DNA from 4 places in the Mesorhizobium sp. B2-4-2 genome. Region 1 is predicted to be linked to each of the others. Evidence: predicted binding sites of a transcription regulator. Region 1 holds the regulator's gene; each other region holds the start of a gene.
The links. Region 1 encodes LexA, which represses DNA repair genes until DNA is damaged. Its sites were predicted from a motif close to TGTTCNNNNTGTGTTCNG; they were not measured.
Positions count from the first base shown of each region.

Region 2: dinB (DNA polymerase IV) is a predicted target of LexA. The motif match lies at 2,052-2,069, and genes of this name have one in related genera.
Region 3: FJ942_RS11205 (metallopeptidase family protein) is a predicted target of LexA. The motif match lies at 1,229-1,246, and genes of this name have one in related genera.
Region 4: FJ942_RS25175 (helicase-related protein) is a predicted target of LexA. The motif match lies at 2,604-2,621, and genes of this name have one in related genera.

Region 1 covers NZ_VFVM01000009.1:170,861-174,682, forward strand. The annotation lists gene kynU (kynureninase) at 1-415, opposite strand, end outside; gene FJ942_RS20725 (TetR/AcrR family transcriptional regulator C-terminal domain-containing protein) at 412-1,089, opposite strand; gene lexA (transcriptional repressor LexA) at 1,542-2,285, shown strand; gene FJ942_RS20735 (ComEC/Rec2 family competence protein) at 2,279-3,822, opposite strand, start outside.
Region 2 covers NZ_VFVM01000010.1:134,764-138,585, reverse strand. The annotation lists gene FJ942_RS21985 (sterol desaturase family protein) at 201-734, shown strand; gene dinB (DNA polymerase IV) at 782-2,023, opposite strand; gene FJ942_RS21975 (hypothetical protein) at 2,165-2,401, shown strand; gene FJ942_RS21970 (helix-turn-helix domain-containing protein) at 2,546-2,962, opposite strand; gene FJ942_RS21965 (dihydrofolate reductase family protein) at 3,103-3,690, shown strand.
Region 3 covers NZ_VFVM01000004.1:203,740-207,561, forward strand. The annotation lists gene FJ942_RS11195 (DUF6504 family protein) at 1-190, opposite strand, end outside; gene FJ942_RS28840 (hypothetical protein) at 132-1,205, opposite strand; gene FJ942_RS11205 (metallopeptidase family protein) at 1,456-1,878, shown strand; gene FJ942_RS11210 (TetR/AcrR family transcriptional regulator) at 1,898-2,527, opposite strand; gene FJ942_RS11215 (hypothetical protein) at 2,698-3,375, shown strand; gene FJ942_RS11220 (DUF1737 domain-containing protein) at 3,362-3,568, opposite strand; gene FJ942_RS11225 (CoA ester lyase) at 3,624-3,822, opposite strand, start outside.
Region 4 covers NZ_VFVM01000015.1:7,597-11,418, forward strand. The annotation lists gene FJ942_RS25175 (helicase-related protein) at 1-2,436, opposite strand, end outside; gene phbB (acetoacetyl-CoA reductase) at 3,155-3,822, opposite strand, start outside.

The DNA of each region.
Region 1 (3,822 bases):
CAACGCCTTCGGCCATATAGAGATCGGTCGGAAAGCTGTCCCCCTCGGCGATGATGACTGACCTGTCCGGCCGCATCCCGAGTGCCGCATGCAGCACCTTGTAGATGTTGATCGAGGTGGTATCGCAGACCACCGTCTGGCCGGCGGCGGCCCCGATCAGGCGCCCGAGTTGGTCGCCGAGTTCGACCGGCATGTCGAACCAGCCGGCGGTGTTCCAGGCGCGGATGAGATCCTGCGCCCACTCCTGCGTGGCGGCCTTCTGCAGCTCGCCGAACACGGCTGGCGAAGCGGCGCCCAGCGAATTGCCGTCGAGATAGATCACCCCCTGGGGCAAGGTGAAGCGGTCACGCATGGCACGCAGCGGATCCGCGGTGTCCATTGCCTCGATCGCTGCGAGATCGGGAATTTTGCTCATGGTCGCGATGTTCCTCGGTGAGAAGAGCGCCCTGGAAACGGGCCGGCTGTTTTGCCGCCCGGGCAAGGGCTGGCCGCATAGAGGCGCAAGAACAGGGTGAACGCCCGGTTCGATCTTTGCTCGATTTCCGCCCGAGGCAGTTCCTCGAGCACCCCAACGATCCGGCGAACCTGGAGATCGCCGATCAAAAGACTGATGTAGATGTCGGCGGCTTCGGCAGGATCGTCACAGGCGATCGGGCCGGCCCGACTTGCGGTTCGAAGCAGGTCGCCAACAAGCGGCATTATGGTATTGCGGCCGAATTGCGCGATCGATTGGCCAAGCGTGCCTGTATCGTTGACGTCGCCGGCCGCGGCGCGATTGAGCGCCACCGCCTTGTCGCCCGTCACGAGGGTCAGCAGGACTGGCCCGAGCAAGTTCAGGGTTTCGAGCGGATCGCGCGCCTGGTGAAGGGCGTCCTCCAGCAGCTTCCTTGCCTCTCCCGCATTGGCTTCGATCAAGGATCGAAACAGGGTCTGCTTGTTGCCGTACCAGTTGTAGAGGGTTTCGTTCGAGGCCGATGCCCGCTTGGCGATAGCAAGCAGGGAGGCGCTCTTGTAGCCGGCTTCCCGGAGCACCGCATAGGCGGCCTCCTCTATCCGTTCGCGTCGCGCGGCCTGCTTCGGCGTGGTCATTGGTGTTCCTCTTCGAAAACCGTACATTATTATACGGTTTCGTCAAGCGAACGAACGAACGCAGCCCGTCGCGACCAGTGGTGGTGTCTGGCCGTTTTCCGGCGGAAGTTGGCATTTTGGTTTCGTTTCGTTCACGAGCCGCAGGGGTTTCTAATCCGCCCAAACGCACCCCGCACCTGCCGGTCACCCAGCTTGCAGGCTTGTGCCAAGAGTGGAGACCGGTCGGGCCACAGGCCATTAACCAAAATAGTTTCAAAGGGCCTGGGAGCGCATTGACGACGGACCGCGCTGGCAGGATGCTGGCTGCGGGAGGGCATTTCGTTTCCGTCGCCTTAACAAATTCATTAAACTTTAAATGGTTGCGGAACACAACTGGAACAGATAGTGTTTGTTCTGGGTTTGTTTTCTGATTCTGGTTCCAGACCCTTCGTGCAATGCCTTTGGGGGCCGCCATGCTCACGCGCAAGCAACATGAACTCTTGATGTTCATCCATGAACGGCTGAAGGAAAGCGGCATTCCGCCGTCCTTCGACGAGATGAAGGAAGCGCTGGACCTCGCCTCCAAGTCGGGAATTCATCGGCTGATCACGGCGTTGGAGGAGCGCGGCTTCATTCGCCGCCTGCCCAACCGGGCGCGCGCGCTGGAGGTGCTGCGCCTGCCGGACTCGATCGCGCCGGGTCTTAACGCGGCAAAGAAGTTCTCCCCGAGCGTCATCCAGGGCAGCCTCGGACAGGGCAGCAGCCCTAGCCGGCAGATCAAGCCGGCGACGTCTTCGCGTCTGCCCGCTGCCGGCAATGACGACGACGCGGTTTCAGCGGTGTCGATCCCGGTCATGGGTCGCATCGCAGCGGGTGTGCCGATCGACGCCATCCAGCATCAGACGCATTCCATTTCAGTGCCGCCTGACATGATCATGGGCGGCGAACACTATGCGCTGGAGGTCAAGGGCGATTCGATGATCGAGGCCGGCATTTTCGACGGCGACACGGTCATCATCCGCAATGCCGACACCGCAAGTCCCGGCGAGATCATCGTGGCCCTGGTGGACGAGGAGGAAGCAACGCTGAAGCGCTTCCGCCGAAAGGGTGCTTCGATTGCGCTCGAGGCTGCCAATCCGGCCTATGAAACACGTATTTTCGGACCGGACAGGGTCAAGGTGCAAGGCAAGCTGGTCGGCCTGATCAGGCGCTACTGAGCGGGGTCGGCGGTGGGCTTTTCGGGTTTACGGTAAGGCGGCAGTCCCCTTGCCTCGCGTGAGAATTTCCGCTGTTCGTGCCAAGGCCGATATGGCCTGTCGACGGCAAAGCTGACCCGTGCCGGTGCCGTCGCCGATTGCTGGTCGAAGAAGACGGCGGCACTTCCCTTACGAGCGAGCTGCCGCTTGGTGATGACGAGAACCAGCGGATTGTGGCAGGGATCGTAGCCCGCGGGGTCGTTGATGACGATCAGATCCGCATAGGAGCAGGCCCTCCAGGCGTCCTTGCGATCCTCCACCTGCGCGATGATCGCCCCCGAGGTATGCCGGGCCATGCACAGGCCCGTGAAGCAATAGAAAGGCGCTCCCGCCGGAAGTTGCGCGGGATCGAAGATGTCGAACTGTCGGTCTCCGCTGTCGAACAGTTCCGGCGCAACGATGGTTTCGGACTTCAGCGCGCGTTTCCAATTATCGACGGTGAATTCGTTCGGGCGCGCCCGGTTGATCGCGAGCTCGCCGCCGCCGATCGGCAACGCCACCAGGCGGGCATCCTCCGAAATCAGCACGTCCGGCGTGCGCGTGTCCGAGACGGTCAACAGGCCGGCGAGCGCGAAGGGAAGTGCCGCCAGCCGCAGCCATGTCGTGGCCATCGTCGCGATGACCAGGGCGATCGCCACCAGAAGGACGGATTGCTGCGAAATCAACCCGACCGCGTCGACCGGCGAGCGTTGCGAGATCCATCCTGATATGGCGATCATCGCGGTCAGTCCCTTGCCCATCAGATAAAGGGATGGTCCATCGAACCCGAACGGCATCAGCAGCGCGCTGGCAACCGCAAGGAACATCACGACAGAAACGATCGGCATGACGGCAAGATTGGCGAACAGGCTGAGCGGCGACACGCGCTGGAAATGCCAGATGGCGAAAAGCGCCGTGGCGCTTCCCGCGATAATCGAGGTCATCGCCAGCCCACCTGTCGCCAGCAGCAATTTTCGCGTCAGCAGGCCAGGCAAGGTCCGTTGCGGCGGCGGGGTCCGCGCTTTGTCGGCTTTGCGATCCGACCAGCCGGCATAGGCGCCGACCAGGGCCGCGGTGGCGGCGAACGACATCTGGAAGCTCGGCCCTACCACCTCGTGCGGCGACACCACGATGACGGCGATCGCCGAAATAGCCAGATTGCGCATGGTGAGTGCCGCCCGATCGAACAGAACGGCGATCAGCATCACCGCCAGCATGATGAAGCTGCGTTCGGCGGCGACAACGACGCCCGAAATGACGAGGTAGGCGGCGATCGAGAAAAGTGCCGCCGCGGCCGCGTATTTCTTGACCGGCCGGCGGGAGGAAAAATTCGGGAACAGCGCGAAGCCGCCACGCAGCAGACCCATGACCGTGCCGGCGACCAGCGCCATGTGCAGCCCGGAAATTGAGATGATGTGGTAGATGCCGGTGCGTCGCATCGCTTCATTGATCTCGTCGGGAATCCCGGCGCGCACACCCACGATCAGCGCCGCGGCGATCTCGCCCTCGGCACCGCCGA
Region 2 (3,822 bases), on a different contig from region 1:
TTCGGGACCGCGCTGTGTTCCGCCATTTTTCAGCTCGTTGCGAGGCTGGTTTCGAAGGCAACAGCCGGTTGACTGGCTTCCAAATCGTTGCCGCCGACCTTGCGCGAGGTGATTGCGACGCTATGTCAGGCGCATCCGCGTTGCTCCCCGCCCGCGCATTCGGCAATCTGTCGCTTCTTCGGCGTTGAAGGCTTGCTCCGATGGAACTCGGTCTCATTGGATACTACAGCGACTTCGTGGTTTACCCCCTGGCGATCGCCCTGCTGGCTGTGGCCGGGCTTATCGAGGCCGGCGAAGAGAGCGCGCCAGGCTGGCTGGCGACGGCGCTGGCGTGCCTTTGTCTGTGGACGCTGATCGAATACGTCATGCACCGCTTCGTCCTTCACCACATTCCCTGGATCAGGGATCTGCACGCCCGCCATCATGTCGAGGAGCGCAGTCCGGTGGGCACGCCGACCTGGCTCAGCCTCGGCGTGCATGCGCTTGTCGCGTTCTTTCCCGTATGGATGGTCTCGGATTTCGCGGTCGCCAGCGCGGCGAGCTGCGGGCTGATGCTGGGCTACCTATGGTACGTCAGCATCCACCATGTGATCCATCACTGGCATCCCACTCATCCGAGCTATCTCTACACGCTGAAGCGCCGCCACGCGCTGCATCATCATGTCGACGAAAATGTCAATTTCGGCGTGACGTCGCTGTTCTGGGATCGGGTCTTCGGCACGATGCGGCTCTGAAGCCAACTGGTGTGCGCCATTCGAGGAGCGCAGACAGCCATTCCCGCTTACAATTCCTTCTGCGCCAATTCCCTGAACTCGTCGGGCACGGAGCGGGCCGCCTCCAGCGCCACGGTGCCGTAGCCGACGGCCTGTTTGCCGAAGCGCTCGCGGATCTTGTCGATGGCGCGGTCGGCGCCGAAGCGTGCGAGGCCCTTCCTGGTGCCGGGGCGGCGCTTTTCGTCGGCGAGGCCGAGCGGCAGTTCGAGCTGCAATTCGGCACTTTCCTCCAGATGCGAGACCGAGATCGCCAGCAGCGAAATCGTCCTGTCATGCGGATGATCGGCAAGCACGCCCCGCACCAGGTCTGTCGCGATCTCGGCCAGCATCACCGTCGCCGAGATCGGCTGGTCGAGCGTGATCGAGCGGGTGACGGCGCTGAGGTCGGCGAAGCGCACGCGCACCGTCACCGTGCGGCCGGGGCGCGCCTTGGCGCGCAGCCGGCTGGCGACCCGGTCGGCCAGATGCAGCAGGACGGGGATGTAGACGCATTCCAGTGCCGGCTTGCGGCCAAGCGCCGACTGGGCACCGGCCGAATGGGCGCGGCGACGTGTTTCCAATTTGCGCGGATCGCGGTTCCACGACAAGGCGGCAAGCTTTTCGCCGGCGGCAGGGCCGAGCAGCCGCGCCAGCGCGCCGCTGTGCGTCCTGGCCAGTTCGCCGATTGTCTGGACGCCGATCTCGGCCAGCCGCGCGCTGGTCGCCGGGCCGACGCCCCACATCAGGGAGACCGGCAGGTCATGCAGGAAGGCGATCTCGGTGCCGGGCTCGACCACCACCAGCCCATCGGGCTTGGCCACCTGCGAGGCGATCTTGGCCAGGTGCTTGGTGCGCGCCACGCCGATCGAGATCGGCAGGCCGAGTTCGCTTCGCACGCGGCGGCGAATGGTCGAGGCGATCTCCCGCGGCTGGCCGAACAGATGCGTGCAACCGGCGACATCGGCGAAGGCCTCGTCGATGGAGATGCGCTCGACCAGCGGCGTGAAATCGTCGAGCACCTTCATCGCGGCGTCGCCGAGCCGCTGGTAGTCGCGGAAATTTCCGCCGACGAAAATCAACTGCGGGCAGAGCTCGCGCGCCTTGCGCCCCGGCATGCCGCCGCGCACGCCGAAGGCGCGGGCTTCGTAGGAGGCGGCGAGCACGACGCCGCCGCCGACCGCGATCGGCTTGCCGCGCAGCGACGGGTCGAGAAGCTGCTCGACCGAGGCGTAGAAAGCGTCGAGATCGGCATGCAGGATGGTGGGCTCCATCCCCGGTTCCTCGCGACGTTGTAGAGTATGGAACATAAAGAGAACAAACATTGCTCGCTGTCAAGCGAGGTCGCGATCCGCCGGAACATTGTCGCTCACAATCGCGTTGACGGCCGAAGGGCGCCGCGTGCGGAGGCTGGCATGGGCAACTTTGAAATGATCGATCTGGTTTGCGTCGTCAACGCCTGCTCGACCGACCGCGCCGCGGGGCGGCTGGTTTCGATGGCCAAGGCCGTGGAGGAATTGCGGGTGCTGACCGGCGATTTCGTCTCGGCCGACGAAACGGTCGCGAATGCGCTGAGTGAAGTCGCGCTGCAGTGCGGCTGCGCCGTGCTGTTCGATGAGCAGGCGGGCGCCGACATATTGCGCACGCCATAGCTCGTCGCCGGCGTGCTGCAATGCATCACGCAACCGTTCCAATCGCTTGTTTTTGCGCTATTCCGAACAGAGGGCCGTGACGCACTTTCTAACGCGCGTTGCCTGTGCGGGTCGTTGTCCCCGAGGCCGCCTTGGCGACATCCATCAACCGAGATGCTCCGCCCGCAGCGCCTGCTTGAGGCGCTCCAGCGCCGGCTCGCCGTCGGCAGCGAGCTTATCGGCGATCCTTGCCAGATCATCGTCGGCCTTGCGGTGCTTGCTGCCCCAGGCGCCGAGCGTGGCCAGCACGGGCACAAGGTCGATGCCGGCCTCGGTCAGGCGATAGATCGCCTTCAGCCCATGCGAGGGATCACCGCTGCGGGTGAGGATGCCTTCGTCCTGCAATGTCTGGAGGCGCTCGGCCAGCGTACGCGAGGAAATGCCCTCATCGGATTGCAGGAATTCGCGAAAGTGCTTTTTTCCGGCGAAGACCAGGTCGCGGATGATGAGCAGCGTCCAGCGGTCGCCGAGCAGTTCGAGCGACAGGTTGATGGGGCAGCCGGACCGGTCCCGTGTCGACATGTGTATGGTTCCATTTTTAAATCGCTTTACTATTGACATCGTTTTCATCTCAGGTCAATAGTTCCAAATGTAAACCATCGGCAACCGTGCCGGCCGGACGGGTAAAACGAGCCGCTCGGCCCTTGACTGGGAGAACCATGATGAAAAAGCTGATCCTCCAGATGCAGATGTCGGTCGACGGTTTTGTCGGCGCCGACGCGGATCATCGCTGGCAGCTCTGGGAATGGGGCGACGACAGCGCCTGGGACGAGGAGCTGAAGCGGGACTTCAACGCCGTCTTCGCCGGCATCGATACCATCCTCCTGAGCCGCAAGATGGCCGAGGAAGGCTACCTCGCCCATTGGGGCAATGCGGCGAAGAGATATCCGCGCGACCCGTTTTACGCTTTCGCCCAGCGCATCGTCGAGGCGAAGAAGGTGGTGCCGAGCGACAGGCTCAAGGCCTCGCGATGGGAGGGCACGACAGTGGTCAGCGGCGACCTGCCGCGGGAGATCGACTTGCTGAAGAGGGGTGAGAGCGGCGACATCGCGGTGTTCGGCGGCGCCGGCTTCGCCTCGGCGCTGATCGCGGCCAGGCTGGTCGACGAGTTCCAGCTGTTCATCAACCCGGCCGTGCTGGGTGCCGGCCGCCGCATCTTCGACCAAGGCGGGTTCGGCAGGCTGCGGCTGCTCGGCTCGAAATCCTATGCGAGCGGCATGGTGGTGAGCCGCTACGCGCCGGCCGGCTAATCGAAAGGCATTGCACTGATATCATGCCTGCCGTTGAGCTCGGGCATGGCAGTCGGCGATGCAGCACCAAGCGCGGTTGTGCCTTAGCCCCAGGGGCGAAGGGAACACGCGCCTCGATGTACTCTTGATCAA
Region 3 (3,822 bases), on a different contig from region 1:
AGCGGTCGCACCAGTCCGCAAGGCCTTCGAGCAGGCGCCGGTCGGCTTCGGCATCGGCCTCCATTATGTCGATCGACGGATGCATGGCGCGCGCATCGGCGATGCCCATGCCGGGCTTCAGATGCAGCGCCTCAGCCCGCTCGTCGAGGGCTAAGATGCGCTGCGCGTTGCTGTCGCGATGGCTGATCACCAGCGGCCGGTGATCCGACGGTCGGGAACGCCAGGACCGCCCCAGGCGCTGCCGCAGGATCCGTTCGGCCGCGAGATAGGGAAACCACAGGGACAGGATTCTTTGCTCGTTCTTCCCCAATCCGTCTTTCATCGAATATGCGTTCATCGGGGTTCCACTCCAATATGAATTGTCCTGGCAGGGCCGTGCGGCTCTTGCCGATGCTGATGGTGAAGGCGGGGCGGCCGATCGAGCCGGCAAGCGGCCCGGCGACCGTGTCGCGCGGCCCTGCCGGCGCCGGCGAGACGATGAGGCGGACGGGCGCCGCCGTCGGTTCGGGTTCGGCCGCCTGCCGCAGCAGGAAGACCGGCCGGCCGGCGCTCTGCGCGCGGGCGTGCAGCCGGCGCGTCGCGGTCAGGTCCAGCCGCTGCGGATTGCCGCGGACTTCAAGGATGACGGCGGCGAGCGCCGTCATGCGGGCCGCCTCCTCGGCGACCCACAGCGCATCGGCGAGCCTTGGCGCCTCGGAAAACAGCAATTGCTCCGGCTCGATGCCGAAGGCGGCGTGAAGGCCCCGGGCATAGGGAAAACCCGCCTCCCGAAAAACCTCCTGGGTGCCGATCCACAGCACCGGCAATCGCGGCCCTTGCTTGAGAACCAGGCTGGGCTTGAGAATCAGGCTGGGCTTGAGAATCAGGCTGGCGAGCGACAGGGCGAAGCCGGCGACCGCTCCGGCATCGCGGGTCTCGATGCCATGGATTTCGCTCAAGGCCGCTTTCGGCAGGCCGCCGCCCAAATCGCCGCCCCAATCGCCACCGAGGGCGGCATCGAGCCGGCCGATGCCGGTGCGCAGGAAAGCATCCGGCCTGGCTACGGCGATGCCGCGCCGGACCACGGTGCGGTCCGCGGCGGCCATGCCGGCGTCGGAAACCGCGCCGGCCGGCGCCTGCAGGCGCTCGGGCAGCGTTCCCTCGATCTTCGCGATCTGGCGGCGCAGGGCAAAAACAGTCTCCCGCGCCACGGCGCTCATCGCCATGACGGTCAGTGTCCACTCACAATTGTTCCTGTTATGTTCTTATAGATTCCAGAGGCGACCCGAAGAGTCAAGCAGACTCATGGGGGAATTTATTCCTCTCCGATAAGAGGGCCAACATGGGTCGGACAGCCGACCGCGCCTCAAGCCATGCGAAACGGCTCCCGGTGCCGTAAGCAATCCTGGGGTTGGCCGCCGCGTCATTTGCCGATTGTGGCCCAAAAGCCTATATGCCGGGATCAAAGGACAAAGCATGGCCCGCATCTACAAGACCCGCATTTGGCACGACCAGCTTTCGCCGTCGATGGACGAGATCGAGTTCCTGGCGCTGGAGGCCTACGCCCATCTGCCCGAGGATTTTCGCAAGCTGACCGGCGAGATCGTCATCCAGATCGCCGAGTTCCCCACCGACGAGATCATGGACGACCTGTCGCTGGAAACCCCCTTCGACCTGCTCGGCCTATTCGAGGGACGCGGCATTGCCGAGCGCTGGAACCCGCAGACCGGCGAAGGCCCGAACCGCATCACGCTCTATCGCCGCGCCATCCTCGACTACTGGGCCGAGAACGAGGAGACTTTGGGCGACATCGTCACCCATGTGCTGATCCACGAGATCGGCCACCATTTCGGCCTGTCGGACGACGATATGGAGAAGATCGAAGAGGCAGCCGAGTGACCGGTTCTACGTCAGGCCGTCATTTCACAATGAGTGTGATGAAATGTTTTAATACGTTCTGCACAGTCTGCTCCCCGGTATGTCCTGCCACTGCCCATTGCGCAAAATGTCCATCAATGTACATGCGTGCGAGCCCGTAGACGAGCGCCCTCGCGGCTATCTGGGTCTCTGCCATGTCGTCCGACCGGAGCATGTTTCGCCGCTGTGCTTCTGCCATTGACGCTTCCATCAGCGAACGCACCGCTTCATTATCGTGACGCAGCGACTCCGAAGCATCCCAATCAATAAGATTGCGTGTCGAGATGATCTGGAAGTGGGTGGGGTTTCGAATTGCCCAGCGCAAATAGGCGATTCCAACAGCGGCAAAGCGTTCGATCGGATCGTCCGTCGCAACCTTCTCGACCGCATTCGTGATCTCCGAGCGGAATCGGCTCATTGCCTGCTCCGCGACAGCCGTCATCAACGCGGTCTTGTTGCTGAAGTGACGGAATGGCGCGCCGGGGGAAACCCCGGCACGTTTTGCGGCTTCGCGCACGCTCACATTGTCGGGGCCGCCTTCCTCGACCAGTTGAACCGCGGCATCGATCAGGACCTCCCGCAAATTGCCATGGTGGTAACCAGTGCGATGAGGCGCCTTGGCTTTTGCCATCTCTTTCCCTTCGTTCCGTGGAGCAGCTTCCCGCCTCTGTAGCATGATTCCGCGATTTATGTAATCGCCGTTTACAATCCCGGCCAGAGGATGTAAGCAGTGATTACTGATGGGATCGGAACAGGCCTACGGTCTTCGCGGCTCCCGAACTCCCAGCTGAGGAGACGAACATGCTCGCCAGAACAGCCCCACCCCGCCCGCAATCGGTCATTTCGCATCAGAGTCCAGCCGAAGAACTTCAGCAGGAGAATTTCGCGATTGTTCAGTCGAGCGCGACTGTGCCCAGCCTCACGCTTTATCGGCTTGCCGCCGTCGCCGGGATGGGAAGCGCGCTTATTCTTCTGGTCAACGCGGCTAAACGCAGCTCGCTCATCGCGACCACCGATCTGACGCAACTTCTCGCACCAGTCGCCGAGATATTGGCGCTTGGCCTCGTCGTAGGCCTGTTTCTTGCGTTTGGCCGGCGCGCGGGGCTGTTCGGCACTATCGCGTTTGTCATCAACTTCGTTGCGTTGGCAAGTTTGGTAGGCGTGGAAGCAGTGATCAATCTGGTATTTTCGAAGCTTCCGCTCACAACCATCGTCGAGCTGCGAGCCGGACCGCTCGGTCTGGCTCTGGTCGCCAGTTCGGTTCTTTTTCTGGTTGGAACGCTCGCGTTTGTAATCTCTCTCGCCGTTGCAAGAGGCGTGCCGCGCATTCCTCTCGCTCTTTATCTTATTGGCGCGGTGCCGATCGCGCTTCGTGCGTTCGTTCCGGAGCTGGCTCTTGACCTGGGCTTGGCGATGCTTGCGGCATCGATCGCCTGGCTGGCGGCGTGGCTGTGGATGCGAGGGGCTACCAGTCGCTGAGCTTGGTGTCCGGCCCGTATTCCTGGCCCTCGACATCCTTCACCACGGCCTGGCCGCAGCGCATGGTCTTGGTCTTCTTGTCGTAGGCGTAGGTGGGGGAGCCGAACAGGTGCCAGCCCTTGTTCAGCGCCGCCGTCACCTTGTGACAGAAGCTGGCGTCGTCCGGAGCGGTGAGAAAGCGGTAGAGTTTCATCATTCAATTCCTGTCGTCAGTCCATCGCCCGCGATCGGCAATCCAACACGGCACATCATGCGCCGACGGCCGCCGCCTTCGCCAGCAGTTTTTCGGCCTGCGCAAGGTGCAGCCGTTCGACCATCCTTCCCTCCAGCGCAATCACGTTCTTGCCGGCATTTTCCGGAAGCGCAAAGGCCTCCTTCACCGCGCGGGCCTTGGCCACCGCCTCCGCCGATGGCGCAAAGGCGCGGTTCGCCGCCTCGATCTGGGCG
Region 4 (3,822 bases), on a different contig from region 1:
GCCAAGACCTTTCAGGATTTCTTCCATGTCATCGGCCGTGGCGCCGAGAATCGACATCATCGGCGGCGTCACCATGAAAGACTGGCCGTCATAGGCGCCATCCGGACGCTGGCCGAGGCCGGGCTTCCAGTTGGTCGCCGGGCGGATCAGGTCGGCCAGCCGTTCCAGAATGTCGATGCGCACGGCGCGGCGGCCGAGATTGCGGTAGCCGGCAAGCTTGTAGAAGGCCTTGTCGAAAGCCGGATCGATGACCACCGAGGTGCGGCCCGATGCCAGCGCATGGACGACGTCGCCGAAGCCGGGCTTGTCCTTGCCGTCGTTTTTCAGCGCCCACAGCAACGTCACCAATCCCGCGGGCGCCGGCTTGATCAGCGCCGGCACGAAGACATGATAGGCGCCGAAGCGCACGCCCAGCCGGCGCAATGCCGCGCGGCCTTCCTGGTCGAGCGACTTCATCTCCTCGGCGATGTCGCGGCGATTGATAAGGCCGAAATTCTCGACCAGCTGGAAGGCGATGCCGCGGCCGATACCCGATATCTGCTCGGCATTCTTCAAATCGACCAGCGGCTTCAGCAGGGATTCGATCTGGAAATTGACGAAGCGCTCGGCACGCGCCGCGACCTTGTCACGCGCCGGGCCGGTCAGCTGTTCATCGGCCAAAAGCACCAGGCGCGGCTTCAGCGCGTCCTCGCCGGCAACAAGCGTGCCGATCGGCGCGCCGATCCAGCGCAGCGTGCCGTCGGAACCGAGCGCGATGTCGCCATTGGCGCAGGCGCCGAAGCGTTCGGCGCGTGCCTCGAACTCCGCCGCCAGCGCCTTCTGGGCGGCCGCGCGCACGGCCTTGGCGTCTTCGCCGCCAGCGCTCTGATCGGCGGTGAAACGGAACCCCTGCAACTCGCCGACATGGTGGCCTTCGACGAGGACGGTTCCGGTTGGGCTTATTTCGGCTTCAGGCATGGTATTTTCTCTAAGGCGCCGCATGAGGACGGAAGTCCTGCGGTCTACGAAGCGTTTCGTCAACCGCTCATGCAGCGCATCCGACAATCTGTCTTCGATTTCGCGCGTCTTTTCCTGCCAGTGTGCCTGATCGGCCAGCCAGCCGGGCCGGTTCGACACGAATGTCCAGGTGCGGATCTGGGCGATGCGATGCGACAGCGTATCGATGTCGCCCTCGGTGGTGTCGGCGCGGCGCACCTGCTCGGCCATGTAATTCTCGTCGACATGGCCATGCCTGGCGAGGTCCATGTAGATCGACGCAATGAGGTCGGCGTGCTGGGCCGGCGCTATCTTGCGGTAGTCGGGGAGCGCGCAGGCCTCCCACAGCAGCGCGACGCGCCTTGCGTCGGTGGCGAGCGCCCTGATGTCCTCGTCACGCGACAGGTGCTCGAGCGCCTGCGCATCGACTGCCGGCAGCGCACGGGTCAGGCCCTCCACCGGGGCATTGGTCTCAATCGAGCGCTTCAGCGCGTCGAGGCTGGCGAAATTGAAACGCGCTGTGCGCCATTGCAGAACCTTCACCGGGTCGAAGTCGTGGCTTTCGATCTTCTTGACCAATTCCTCGTCCAGCGGGTCGACCTGGCCGGTGACGCCAAACGTGCCGTCGCGCAGGTGCCGGCCGGCGCGCCCGGCGATCTGGCCAAGTTCGGCCGCCGTCAGGTTGCGATACTGGTAGCCGTCGAACTTGCGGTTCTGGGCGAAGGCGACATGGTCGAGATCGAGGTTAAGGCCCATGCCGATGGCATCGGTGGCGACGAGATAGTCGACGTCGCCCGACTGAAACAGCGCCACCTGGGCGTTGCGGGTGCGGGGCGAGAGCGCGCCAAGCACGACGGCCGCACCGCCCTGCTGGCGGCGGATCAGTTCGGCGATGGCATAAACCTCGTCGGCGGAGAAGGCGACGATCGCTGTGCGCCGGGGCAAGCGGGTCAGCTTCTTCGAACCGGCATAGGCGAGGTGCGACAGCCGCGGCCGCGTCACCACCGAGACGCCTTTCAAAAGGCGCTGCAAGATGCCGTGCATGGTGGCGGCGCCGAGCAGCAGCGTCTCCTGGCGGCCGCGCAGATGCAGGATGCGGTCGGTGAAGATATGGCCGCGCTCGAGATCACCGGCAAGCTGCACCTCGTCGATAGCGACGAAGGCGGCATCGGTCTCGCGCGGCATGGCTTCGACGGTACAGACCGAATATCTGGCGCCTGGCGGCTGGATCTTCTCCTCGCCGGTGATGAGCGCCACCTTGTGGGCACCGACCTTTTCGCAGACGCGGGTGTAGACCTCTCGCGCCAAGAGCCTGAGCGGCAGGCCGATGATGCCGCTTTCATGCGCCACCATGCGCTCGATGGCGAGATGGGTCTTGCCTGTGTTGGTCGGCCCAAGCACGGCAGTCACGTCGCGACCCGATAGGATCAGCGGCTCGGTGGGTTTCGGATGGATGTTCATCGGCTCGGAAATAAGGCTTTCTGGCCTCTCATTGTCGGGAGCACGCCTCGGGTGGCGCGTATGACAGGCGACACATAGGGATTTCAGGCGCGAAGCGAAAGCGGAATGTTCCGCTGGCGGTTCGAAGTCACCTCCGTCGAGCTTCGGTTCGGCTGCTGATTAAGGGTTGGAACGAGTCTGGAACGAATCGGCGACGAATCGCTGACTCGCCCGGATTCAGGTTTTGTTCACGGCTAGATGTGGAGTTTTGGCTGATGATCCTTACCACATGCTGAATCACGGAATTGGCCCGTTTCATGCTAGGCGAGAGCTGCCGTTAACTTTCGCTGGCAAAGCCGTGTGGCAGCCCGCCTTGCTTCATCCAAGCTTATGAAATTGTTGAACTTTCTTAATAGAAATTAACAGTTTGATAGGCGATTGCAACTGCTCTCGTTAACATTGCGGCCAAACATGGAACGAAAGGGCGACGAATCGGCGATGTCGGGATTTTCCCTGTTTGTTCACGACAAGATGTAGTGTTACGCACAGGTTTTCCACCGACAATGCACAGCTTATCCAAGCAGTTTTGCACAATACCCGCTGCCGCGATTAACCTTTGCGTGCCGGATTGGAACAGCAGGCCGACAGCCGTCATCGGACGGCGTCACGGACATCCGAAGCGGATGGCGAACGAGCCCTCCTTCAATCGGCACCGGGAAGCCGGCAGCCCGGCGAGACCTCAGGCGAAGTACTGGCCGCCATTGGCGGTGATGGTCGATCCCGTGATGAAGCCGGCGTCCTCGGAGGCGAGGAAGACGACGCAGCGCGCGATCTCCTCCGGCTCGCCGAGGCGCCCGACCGGGATTAGCGGGATGATGCGTTCGTTGAGCACCTTCTCATCGATCGCCCGGACCATTTCGGTGGCGATATAGCCTGGGCAGATGATGTTGACGGTGATGCCCGCGCGGGCTCCTTCCTGGGCCAGAGCCTTCGAGAAACCGATGTCGCCGGCCTTGGCCGCGGAGTAGTTGACCTGCCCGGCCTGGCCCTTCTGGCCATTGATGGAGGAGATGGTGATGACGCGGCCGAACTTGCGGTCGCGCATGCCGCTCCACAGCGGATGCGTCATGTTGAAAACGCCGGAGAGATTGGTGTCGATGACCTCCTTCCACTGCTCACGCGTCAGCTTGTGGAACATTGCGTCGCGCGTGATGCCGGCATTGTTGACCAGCACCGCGACCGGGCCCAGATCGGCCTCGACCTGCTTGATGCCGGCGGCGCAGGCGTCGTAGTCGGCGACCGACCATTTGTAGGTCTTGATGCCGGTTGTGGCCGTGAACTTGCTCGCCGCCTCATCATTGCCGGCGTAGTTGGCGGCAACCGAATAGCCGGCTTCCTTCAGCGCCA